Regions from separate parts of the Burkholderia crassaminum genome, predicted to be linked through region 2. Evidence: predicted binding sites of a transcription regulator. Region 2 holds the regulator's gene; each other region holds the start of a gene.
What was found. Region 2 encodes sigma-54, which starts transcription at its own class of promoters, with help from an activator protein. Its sites were predicted from a motif close to TGGCANGNAANCTGCTTT; they were not measured.
Positions count from the first base shown of each region.

Region 1 (3,275 bases), 730 kb from region 2:
GCAGGCCCGAGCGTGCGAGCCGCTCGTCGTCCGTCAGTCGCTCGGGCTGCCCCGTTTTCGCCTTGATCAGATTCTTCAGAACCATCTGCGTGCTTGTCGCGCCTCAACGGGCCAGAAAAGGAAAATCACCGGAACAAAAAAGGGACGGCTGGACGCCGCCCCTTTCAGACTCCGCCGCCCCCGCCGCCAACCGCGCGACGGGAACGAACCGGCAAAACGGCGCTGAATCGAAGCGCCATCGCCGATTACAGCGAGTAGTACATCTCGAACTCGATCGGGTGCGTCGTCATGCGGAACTTCGCCAGCTCCTGCTCCTTCAGCGCGAGGTACGCGTCCAGCATGCCGTCCGTGAACACGCCGCCGCGCGTCAGGAACTCGCGATCCTTGTCGAGCGCTTCGAGTGCCTGGTCGAGGCCCGCGCAGACGGTCGGGATCTTTGCATCCTCTTCCGGCGGCAGGTCGTACAGGTTCTTGTCCGCTGCTTCGCCCGGATGGATCTTGTTCTGGATCCCGTCGAGGCCGGCCATCATCAGCGCCGTGAAGCACAGGTACGGGTTCGCCATCGGATCCGGGAAGCGCGTTTCGATACGGCGGCCCTTCGGGTTCGACACGTGCGGAATGCGGATCGATGCCGAACGGTTGCGCGCCGAGTAAGCGAGCTTGACCGGTGCTTCGAAGTGCGGGACCAGACGCTTGTACGAGTTCGTCGTCGGGTTCGTGATCGCGTTCAGCGCGCGAGCGTGCTTGATGATGCCGCCGATGTAGAACAGCGCCAGTTCCGACAGGCCGGCGTAGCCGTTGCCCGCGAACAGGTTCTGGCCGTCCTTCCAGATCGACTGGTGAACGTGCATGCCCGAACCGTTGTCGCCGACGACCGGCTTCGGCATGAACGTCGCCGTCTTGCCGTACGAGTGCGCGACGTTATGGATGATGTACTTCGACCATTGCGTCCAGTCGGCGCGCTCGACCAGCGTCGAGAACTTCGTGCCGATTTCGTTCTGGCCCTGGCCCGCCACTTCGTGGTGGTGCACTTCGACCGGGATGCCGAGCTGTTCGAGCAGCAGGCACATTTCCGAACGCATGTCCTGGAACGTGTCGACCGGCGCGACCGGGAAGTAGCCGCCCTTCGTGCCCGGACGGTGGCCCGTGTTGCCGCCTTCGAATTCCTTGCCTGCCGACCACGGCGCTTCTTCCGAGTTGATCTTCACGAAGCAGCCCGACATGTCCGTGTTCCACTGGACCGAGTCGAAAATGAAGAATTCCGGTTCCGGACCGAAGTAGGCCGTGTCGCCGATGCCCGTGCTCTTCAGGTACGCTTCGCCGCGCTTCGCGAGCGATCGCGGGTCGCGCTCGTAGCCCTTGCCGTCGGCCGGCTCGACCACGTCGCAGGTCAGCACGAGGGTCGACTCTTCATAGAACGGGTCGATGAAGGCTGCGTTCGGGTCCGGCATGAGCAGCATGTCCGACGCCTCGATACCCTTCCAGCCCGCGATCGACGAACCGTCGAATGCATGGCCGCTTTCGAACTTGTCTTCGTCGAACGCCGAAACCGGCACCGACACGTGCTGTTCCTTGCCGCGCGTGTCCGTGAAGCGGAAATCGACAAACTTGCAGTCCTCGTCCTTCACGAGTTGCATGACGTCGGCGACGGTTTTACTCATAACCTCTTCTCCTGATTGAACAATTCTGGCGGACTGGGAACCGCCTCGTTTATCGAGCTGATCGGGATCTTGCTTTGGCGCAGCGCGCCCCGATTCGACCGAATTCTATAAAGCAGCTTCCGTGCCACCTGTGCGCAAGATTGGCGCGAATCGCGCCGGCGCTCGCCGCGCCGGGGCCGGGCTGCGCGATTCCGGGGCTCGGCTTCGCACCGCTCGCCGGTCGATGGCACCGCCATGGTGCAATCGTCGCAACGCACCGCGGTCACGGAATCATTCTGGTGCATGCGCGCCATTCTGCACTTTTTTGGTGAACGCGTGTGTGGTGCGCGCACCGTACCCCACACGGCCATCCGTGCCGCGACGCCGCGCTAGAATGTTCGTTTGACCGATAGGAGACTCCCTGCCATGAGTACGCTCGACCAGCTTTACACGAAGGCCGACGAACGCCGCGCCCAAGGCGCGCTCAACTACGCCGGGGCGCTGCTGCCGGCCGAAGCCTTCGAGCTGCTGCAGCTCGATCCGTCGGCGCGCCTCGTCGACGTGCGCACCCGCGCCGAACTCGACTGGATCGGCCGCCCGCTGGTCGGCGACGGCCAGTACCTGCACCTCGAATGGACGCGCTACCCGGGCGGCGTGCCGAACGCCGAATTCGTCAACGAACTGAAGGCGGCCCTCCCGGCCGATACACCGATCCTGTTCCTGTGCCGCAGCGCCGCGCGCTCGAAGCTCGCCGCGGTCGCCTCCACGCAGGCCGGCTTCACGAAGGCGTTCGACCTGCTCGAAGGCTTCGAGGGCGCGAAGGACGCCGAAGGCCACCGCAAGACGGTCGACGGCTGGTGCTTCCGGAAACTGCCGTGGATCGGCGCCTGACGGCGCGCCGCTTCCGCCGGTGACGACAACCTCATCGTCGAGCCGGGCGATGACATGCCGATGACGGGCCGCGTTGCGCGGCCCGTGGTTTTTGTGCCGCCGGTTGGCGGGCCGCTCAGGCGCGCGGCGTCTCGGGTTCGACGACGTCGCCGCCGAGCAGGTGCACGCCTTCGCGCAGCTTCACGTACGCGGCCGCGACCGCTTCCGGCTCGCCCTTCACGCCGAGGTCGATGTGACGGCGCGCATAGATCCCGCCGCGCTCCGTATCGCCCACGCTCGGCAGGCTGAACACGCGCACGCCCGGGAAATCGCGCTCGATGCGCTCCATCAGCGGCGTGAGCGTCGATTCCGGCAGCTCGAACACGTACAGCGAACGCTCCGCGTGCGGCGTCGCATGATGCAGATGCGCGTACTTCGTATCGAGCACCCATTCGATCATCGGCCACGCCATCACCGGGAAGCCCGGCACGAAGTGCAGGTCGCCGACCGAGAAACCGGGAATCCGGTTGTAGCCGTTCGGGATGATCGTCGCGCCCACCGGGAACACACCCATGTTGAAGCGGTGCTGGTTCTCCGGCGACTCGAAGTCGACCGGCGTGGCCGGATCGGCGTGCGTTTCGCGGATCCGCTCCGAAATCAGCACCTTCGCTTCCGGATGCAGCTCGAGCGTCACGCCGAGCGCGGCGGCCGCGCACTGGCGCGTGTGGTCGTCCGGCGTTGCGCCGATCCCGCCCGTCGAGAACA
Region 1 is NZ_OZ183799.1:2,538,742-2,542,016, forward strand. It holds gene glnL (nitrogen regulation protein NR(II)) at 1-85, opposite strand, end outside; gene glnA (type I glutamate--ammonia ligase) at 246-1,661, opposite strand; gene ACPTTF_RS11710 (rhodanese-like domain-containing protein) at 2,067-2,531, shown strand; gene ACPTTF_RS11715 (competence/damage-inducible protein A) at 2,647-3,275, opposite strand, start outside.
Region 1: glnA (type I glutamate--ammonia ligase) is a predicted target of sigma-54. The motif match lies at 1,771-1,788, and genes of this name have one in related genera.

Region 2 (3,275 bases):
CGGCGAAGCTGTCGCCGTCGACCACGATCCAGGGAGCGCCGGGCCAATGAACGCGCTACCGAACCGTCAGCCGGCCGGCACCACGAGTTCGCTCGTGGTCCGAAACCTGAAGAAGCGCTACGGCACGCGCACGGTCGTCAAGGACGTGTCGCTCGACGTGAAGAGCGGCGAAGTCGTCGGCCTGCTCGGCCCGAACGGCGCCGGCAAGACCACGTCGTTCTACATGATCGTCGGCCTCGTGCCGCTCGACGCGGGCGAGATCTCGCTGAACGGCAGCTCGATCAGCCTGCTGCCGATCCACAAGCGCGCGTCGCTCGGCCTGTCGTACCTGCCGCAGGAAGCGTCCGTGTTCCGCAAGCTGACCGTCGAGGAAAACATCCGCGCGGTGCTCGAGCTGCAGCACGGCGAAGACGGCAAGCGGCTGTCGAAGGACGCGATCTCGTCGCGCACCGAAGCGCTGCTCGACGAGCTGCAGATCGGCCACCTGCGCGAGAACCCCGCACTGTCGCTGTCGGGCGGCGAGCGGCGTCGGGTCGAAATCGCGCGCGCGCTCGCGACCAACCCGAACTTCATCCTGCTCGACGAACCGTTCGCCGGCGTCGACCCGATCGCGGTGCTCGAGATCCAGAAGATCGTCAAGTTCCTGAAGCAGCGCAACATCGGCGTGCTGATTACCGATCACAACGTCCGCGAAACGCTCGGCATCTGCGATCACGCCTACATCATCAGCGACGGCTCGGTGCTCGCCGCCGGTGCGCCGAGCGAAATCATCGAAAACGAAAGCGTGCGCCGCGTGTACCTCGGCGAACACTTCCGGATGTAACTCCCTCCTCGTGGCTGGCTGCACCCCGCCCGGCGTCGCCGCGCGGGGCCGCGCCCTGCTTCGCGGCCATGCCCGCGGCCGGGCGGCGCGCCGCGCGTAATCGCGGATGGCTCAACGCGCCTGGGTCGTGGCAAACTGCCGGTATGACTCCCTCCTCGCCATGAAAGCCAGCCTTCAACTCCGCCTGTCGCAACATCTGGCGCTGACACCCCAGCTACAGCAGTCGATCCGGCTCCTGCAGTTGTCGACGCTCGAATTGCAGCAGGAAGTCGCGATGGCCGTCGCGCAGAACCCGCTGCTCGAGAACGACGACGAATGGATCGCGAGCCCGCTGCGTGTCGCAGCGGACGGATCGTTGATTGCGCAGACGCCTCCCGCCCAGAACACCGAACCCACTTCGACAAGCAGCAGTTCGTCGAGCGATCGCGCCGAACGTGACGAGCCGGCCGGCGCGGACGAATACGACGGTTATGCATCCGGCGACGGCAACGACGGCCCGCAGTGGAATCTCGACGAATTCGGCCGCTCGAGCGGCGCGTCCGACGACGACGATCTCCCGCCGCTGCAGGTGCAGGAGGCGGCGACGTCGCTGCGCGACCACCTGTCCGCGCAGTTGCGCGTCACGCAGGCCGGCCCGCGCGATCGCGCGCTCGTGATGTTCCTGATCGAATCGCTCGACGACGACGGCTACCTGACCGCCACGCTCGACGAAGTGCTCGCCGACCTGCCGCCCGAGCTGGAGATCGACTGCGACGAACTGAACGCGGCGCTCGCGCTGCTGCACAGCTTCGACCCGGCCGGGGTCGGCGCCCGCTCCGCATCCGAATGCCTGAAGCTGCAGTTGCTGCGCCTCGATCCGTCCCCGACACGCACGCTCGCGCTCGAGATCGTGTCGCAGCATCTCGAACTGCTCGCCGCCCGCGACTTCACGCGGTTGCGCAAGCACCTGAAGGCGAGCGACGACGCGCTGCGCGACGCACACACGCTGATCCGCTCGCTGGAGCCGTTCCCCGGCGCCGCATACGGCAGGGCCGAGGCCGACTACGTCGTGCCCGACATCATGGTGAAGAAGGCCGGCCAGGGATGGCTCGCGGAACTCAATCCGGAGGTCGTGCCGCGCCTGCGGATCAACAACCTCTACGCGAACATCTTGCGCAACAGCCGCGGCGATCCGTCGGCCGGTTCGCTCAAGCAGCAGCTCCAGGAAGCACGCTGGCTGATCAAAAACATTCAGCAGCGATTCGACACGATCCTGCGTGTCGCGCAGGCTATTGTCGAGCGTCAAAAGAACTTCTTTGCGCACGGTGAAATTGCCATGCGCCCCTTGGTTTTGCGGGAAATAGCTGATACGCTGGGCCTACACGAGTCGACTGTCAGCCGTGTGACAACCGGGAAGTACATGCTGACCCCGTTCGGGACGCTTGAATTTAAGTACTTCTTCGGATCTCACGTCTCGACCGACACCGGTGGCGCCGCCTCGTCGACCGCCATCCGAGCCCTGATCAAGCAACTGATAGGAGCTGAAGACCCAAAATCGCCACTTTCGGATAGCCGCATTGCCGAGCTGCTGGCAGAACAGGGGTTCGTGGTCGCGCGCCGCACGGTTGCGAAATATCGCGAAGCCCTCAAGATCCCGGCAGTCAATCTGCGAAAGTCTCTTTAGGCCTGCTGCCTGCCCGGCGGCAGGCGTGTTCCGGCCACCGCGCACACGGGGAACAGGCCGGGCGACTTGTCAGCGATACGCCGCCACGTGCGGCACGGGCAAGTCGACCGGAGCGCCGCCTCGATGCGGCCGGGTGGTCACTCGCTTGGAGAAGCACTATGAACCTGAAGATCAGTGGACATCATCTCGAAGTCACGCCTGCAATTCGCGAATACGTGATCACCAAGCTGGACCGGGTGCTACGGCATAGCGATCAGGTGATCGATGGCACTGTGATCCTCTCGGTCGACAATCACAAGGAAAAGGACAAGCAGCAGCGCGCGGAAATCAACCTGCACCTGAAGGGCAAGGACATCTTCGTCGAAAGCGCGAACGGCAACCTGTACGCCGCGATCGATTTGCTGATCGACAAGCTGGATCGCCAGGTCGTCAAGCACATGGAGCGCCTGCAAACGCACGCGCACGACCCGATCAAGCTTCAACCGTCGATCGACCAGATCGAACTGCCGCCGCAGTAACCTTCACCGCAACACACACGTCGCCCGGTTCGCCGGGCGTTTTTTTTGCGACTCCGCGCCCGTGGTGCAACCGGTCCGTCCGCACTGCGCCACGCACGCGGCTGTGCTCTATAATGTTCCGGTTATCGCCGGGGGGGCGCTGGATGCGGTAGCTGCCTTGCAGGTTGCCGATGCCGAACGCCTTGATATCGCCGAACATGGATAATCAGTCTGCCGCCGCAAGGAGACCCCAGGCCGCCCAATCGCCTGCCAACATGAATCGCCTAGCCAA
Region 2 is NZ_OZ183799.1:3,270,094-3,273,368, forward strand. It holds gene lptA (lipopolysaccharide transport periplasmic protein LptA) at 1-50, shown strand, start outside; gene lptB (LPS export ABC transporter ATP-binding protein) at 47-823, shown strand; gene ACPTTF_RS15175 (RNA polymerase factor sigma-54) at 984-2,486, shown strand; gene hpf (ribosome hibernation-promoting factor, HPF/YfiA family) at 2,645-3,004, shown strand; gene ACPTTF_RS15185 (PTS sugar transporter subunit IIA) at 3,175-3,275, shown strand, end outside.

Region 3 (3,275 bases), 2.0 Mb from region 2:
GGAAGCCGCATGCGCGACGACGGCGGACGCGGCCGCGTCGATCTGCGCCTGCGCGGCGGATGCGAGGCCGCTCGCGGACAGCGGCGGCACCGCTGACGCCGCGGACGCGATGCCGGCCTTCGCGGCGTTGAGCTGCTGGTTGACGGTGCTCGCCACCTGGTCGAGCGCCTTGGCCGCGTTGTTCGCGGCATCGGCAGCCGCGCTCGCGGCCGTATCGGGTTGCGTGACCGGCGCACCGGACTTCTCGCAGCCCGCGAGCAACAGCAGCGCGCCGGCGGCCACGGCCGCCAGTACGGACCCGGGCACACGACGCGCCCGCGATGTCTTCATGTTCATCAGCAATCTCCGGCCGCGCATCGCGCGGCCTCGTGGTTGGACCGACGTCGATGATACCGCCTGTGGAACAGGGCCAATCACGCCCCGCCATTAAAAATGGCTTTCAATTTCGGACTCGTCTGATTCAATCGCGCACGCGAGCGCACTAAAGTTGACACGCTTCAATCCGCTTCGGACGTGCCCCTTTTTCTCATGGATTTCCTCATCGACTGGTTCATCGCCCTGGCCGCGCTGCTCGCCGCCATCCTGTTCCTGTGTCTGCGCCCGCGGTCGGCGTGCCGTCTGGCCGAATCCGGGCGAGCGCGCCGCGTCGCAACCGCGCGACTGCTCACACAGGCCGTGATCGGGTTCTGGACGGCCGCGCTGATCGTCGTGCAAGGCATCCTCGGCCCCGACGGCGAAGGCCAGTCGCTTGCGGGCTTCGCGGCGCTCGCGTTTGCCGCGCTCGGGCTGACGACCGTCGCCGCCTACTGGTCGGCGTGCGCGCTGCGGCTGCGCCGGCCGCCCCAGCTGTTCCCGCGCCACTGACGCAGCGGATCGGTGCGCAACGACGCACCATCGCGCACCACGCCGCACCAATCGGCTCGTCGCACGCACCAGTTCCGCACGCACCGCACCACACACGTGCACCCGGCATCGCACTCGGTCCGTGCCGGGCGCGCCCCCTTCCCGTGCACGATTCACCGGAATGCCGCAACGTGCGGCGTTCGAGCACCAACTCCATGCAGCCGCTCACCAAGTTGGCTCGATACTTGCATTCCTTGCCCGTTTTTTGCGCAAGGAAGCCACGGCATGGTTGGTCTGAAATCCGGCGTCGACACACTGTTCCTGTTGATCGGTGCCGTCATGGTGCTCGCGATGCACGCGGGCTTTGCATTTCTCGAACTCGGCACGGTCCGCAAGAAGAACCAGGTCAACGCGCTCGTGAAGATCCTGGTCGACTTCTCGGTGTCGACGCTCGCGTATTTCTTCATTGGCTACACGATCGCGTACGGCGTCGAATTCTTCGACGACATCGGCACGCTGTCGCAGCACAACGGCTACGCGCTCGTGCGCTTCTTCTTCCTGCTGACCTTCGCGGCGGCGATTCCCGCGATCGTGTCCGGCGGCATCGCCGAGCGCGCGAAGTTCAATCCGCAACTCGTCGCGACGCTGATCATCGTCGGCTTCATCTATCCGTTCTTCGAAGGAATGGCATGGAACGAACGCTTCGGCGTGCAAGCCTGGCTCACGCACGCGTTCGGCGCGCCGTTCCACGATTTCGCGGGCTCGGTCGTCGTGCACGCGTTCGGCGGCTGGGTCGCGCTGCCGGCCGTACTGCTGCTCGGCGCGCGCCACGGCCGCTACGCGAAGGACGGCCGGATCGCCGCGCACCCGCCGTCGAACATCCCGTTCCTCGCGCTCGGCGCGTGGGTGCTCGCGGTCGGCTGGTTCGGCTTCAACGTGATGAGCGCACAAACGCTCGACAAGGTCAGCGGCCTCGTCGCCGTGAACTCGCTGATGGCGATGGTCGGTGGCACGCTCGCCGCGTGGATGGCCGGCCGCAACGACCCGGGCTTCACGTACAACGGGCCGCTCGCGGGCCTCGTCGCGGTGTGCGCGGGCTCCGACGTGATGCACCCGATCGGCGCACTCGTCACGGGCGCCGCGGCCGGCGCGCTGTTCGTCGCGATGTTCACCTGCGTACAGAACAAGTGGCGCATCGACGACGTGCTCGGCGTATGGCCGCTGCACGGCATGTGCGGCGCGCTCGGCGGCCTCGCGGCCGGCGTGTTCGGCCTGCCTGCCCTCGGCGGCCTTGGCGGCGTGTCGTTCATGTCGCAGCTCGTCGGCACGCTCGGCGGCATCGCGATCGCGACCGCGGGCGGCACGCTCGTCTACGGTGCGCTGAAAGCGACCGTCGGGCTGCGCCTCGACCGCGAAGCCGAGTTCGACGGCGCCGACCTGTCGATCCACCGTATCTCGGCGACGCCCGAACGCGATTGAGCGCCTGACGAACGCCTGACGCATCATTACGTTTTCAATTCAAAAAACTTTCATCGAGCGTCCTTACACTTCCGTCCAGTTTTCAATATGCCTTCGTGAAGCTTGCCGTTCGCCTGCTTGCGCTTCACGAAGGCCATTCTTCCAACAACTGAAACTGGACTCCACATGCCCGCGTTGCCCAATGCTGCCCGTCGTCAGGCCCTGAAGATCCTCGCCGGCGCGCCGATGCTGCCCCTTTCCGGCCTCGCGCTGCCGGCCCTGCTGACGGGTTGCGGCGGCGACGACAATCCGGCGTCGACGCCGGCCCCGGTCGCCGCAGCGTACACGTCGGCGACGTTCTCGGCGATGGCCGCGCCCACGCTCGACAACGCGGCCGCGATGGCCACGACGACGGTCGGCTCGACGCTGTCGGTGTCGTTCTCGGACGGCTCGTCGCGCAACTTCAAGCTGGCGTACCGGCCGTTCTTCGTGACGGGCGACATGGTGCCGGACGGCAAGGGCGGCACGACGCTCGCGGGCGGCTACTACGACATCAACAACCAGCCGATCATCGACCGCTCGGTTGCCGGCAAGGAGCGCCAGTTCTATTCCGACTGCCCGGACGGCAGCTCGCTGCTGACGCTGAAGAACGCGAACGTGCCCGGTGTGAAGGGCAACACGGTGTTCGCCGTCGTGCAGTTCGAATACACGACGCGCGACCAGGCCAGCGCATCGCAGTACGGCCAGCTGCCGTCGCCGATCGCGGTGCTGACGCTCGACCAGGATCCGGCCAACGGCGCGCTGAAGGTCGTCAAATACCACAACGTCGACACGTCGAAGGCGCACGGCCTGTGGATCACCTGCGGCGCGAGCCTGTCGCCGTGGGGCACGCACCTGTCGAGCGAGGAGTACGAGCCGGACGCGACCAAGGTCGCGACCGACGCGCAGTTCAAGGCGTTCAGCAAGAACACGTT
Region 3 is NZ_OZ183799.1:1,311,822-1,315,096, reverse strand. It holds gene ACPTTF_RS06080 (hypothetical protein) at 1-336, opposite strand, end outside; gene ACPTTF_RS06075 (hypothetical protein) at 529-864, shown strand; gene ACPTTF_RS06070 (ammonium transporter) at 1,129-2,322, shown strand; gene ACPTTF_RS06065 (PhoX family protein) at 2,488-3,275, shown strand, end outside.
Region 3: ACPTTF_RS06070 (ammonium transporter) is a predicted target of sigma-54. The motif match lies at 1,078-1,095, and genes of this name have one in related genera.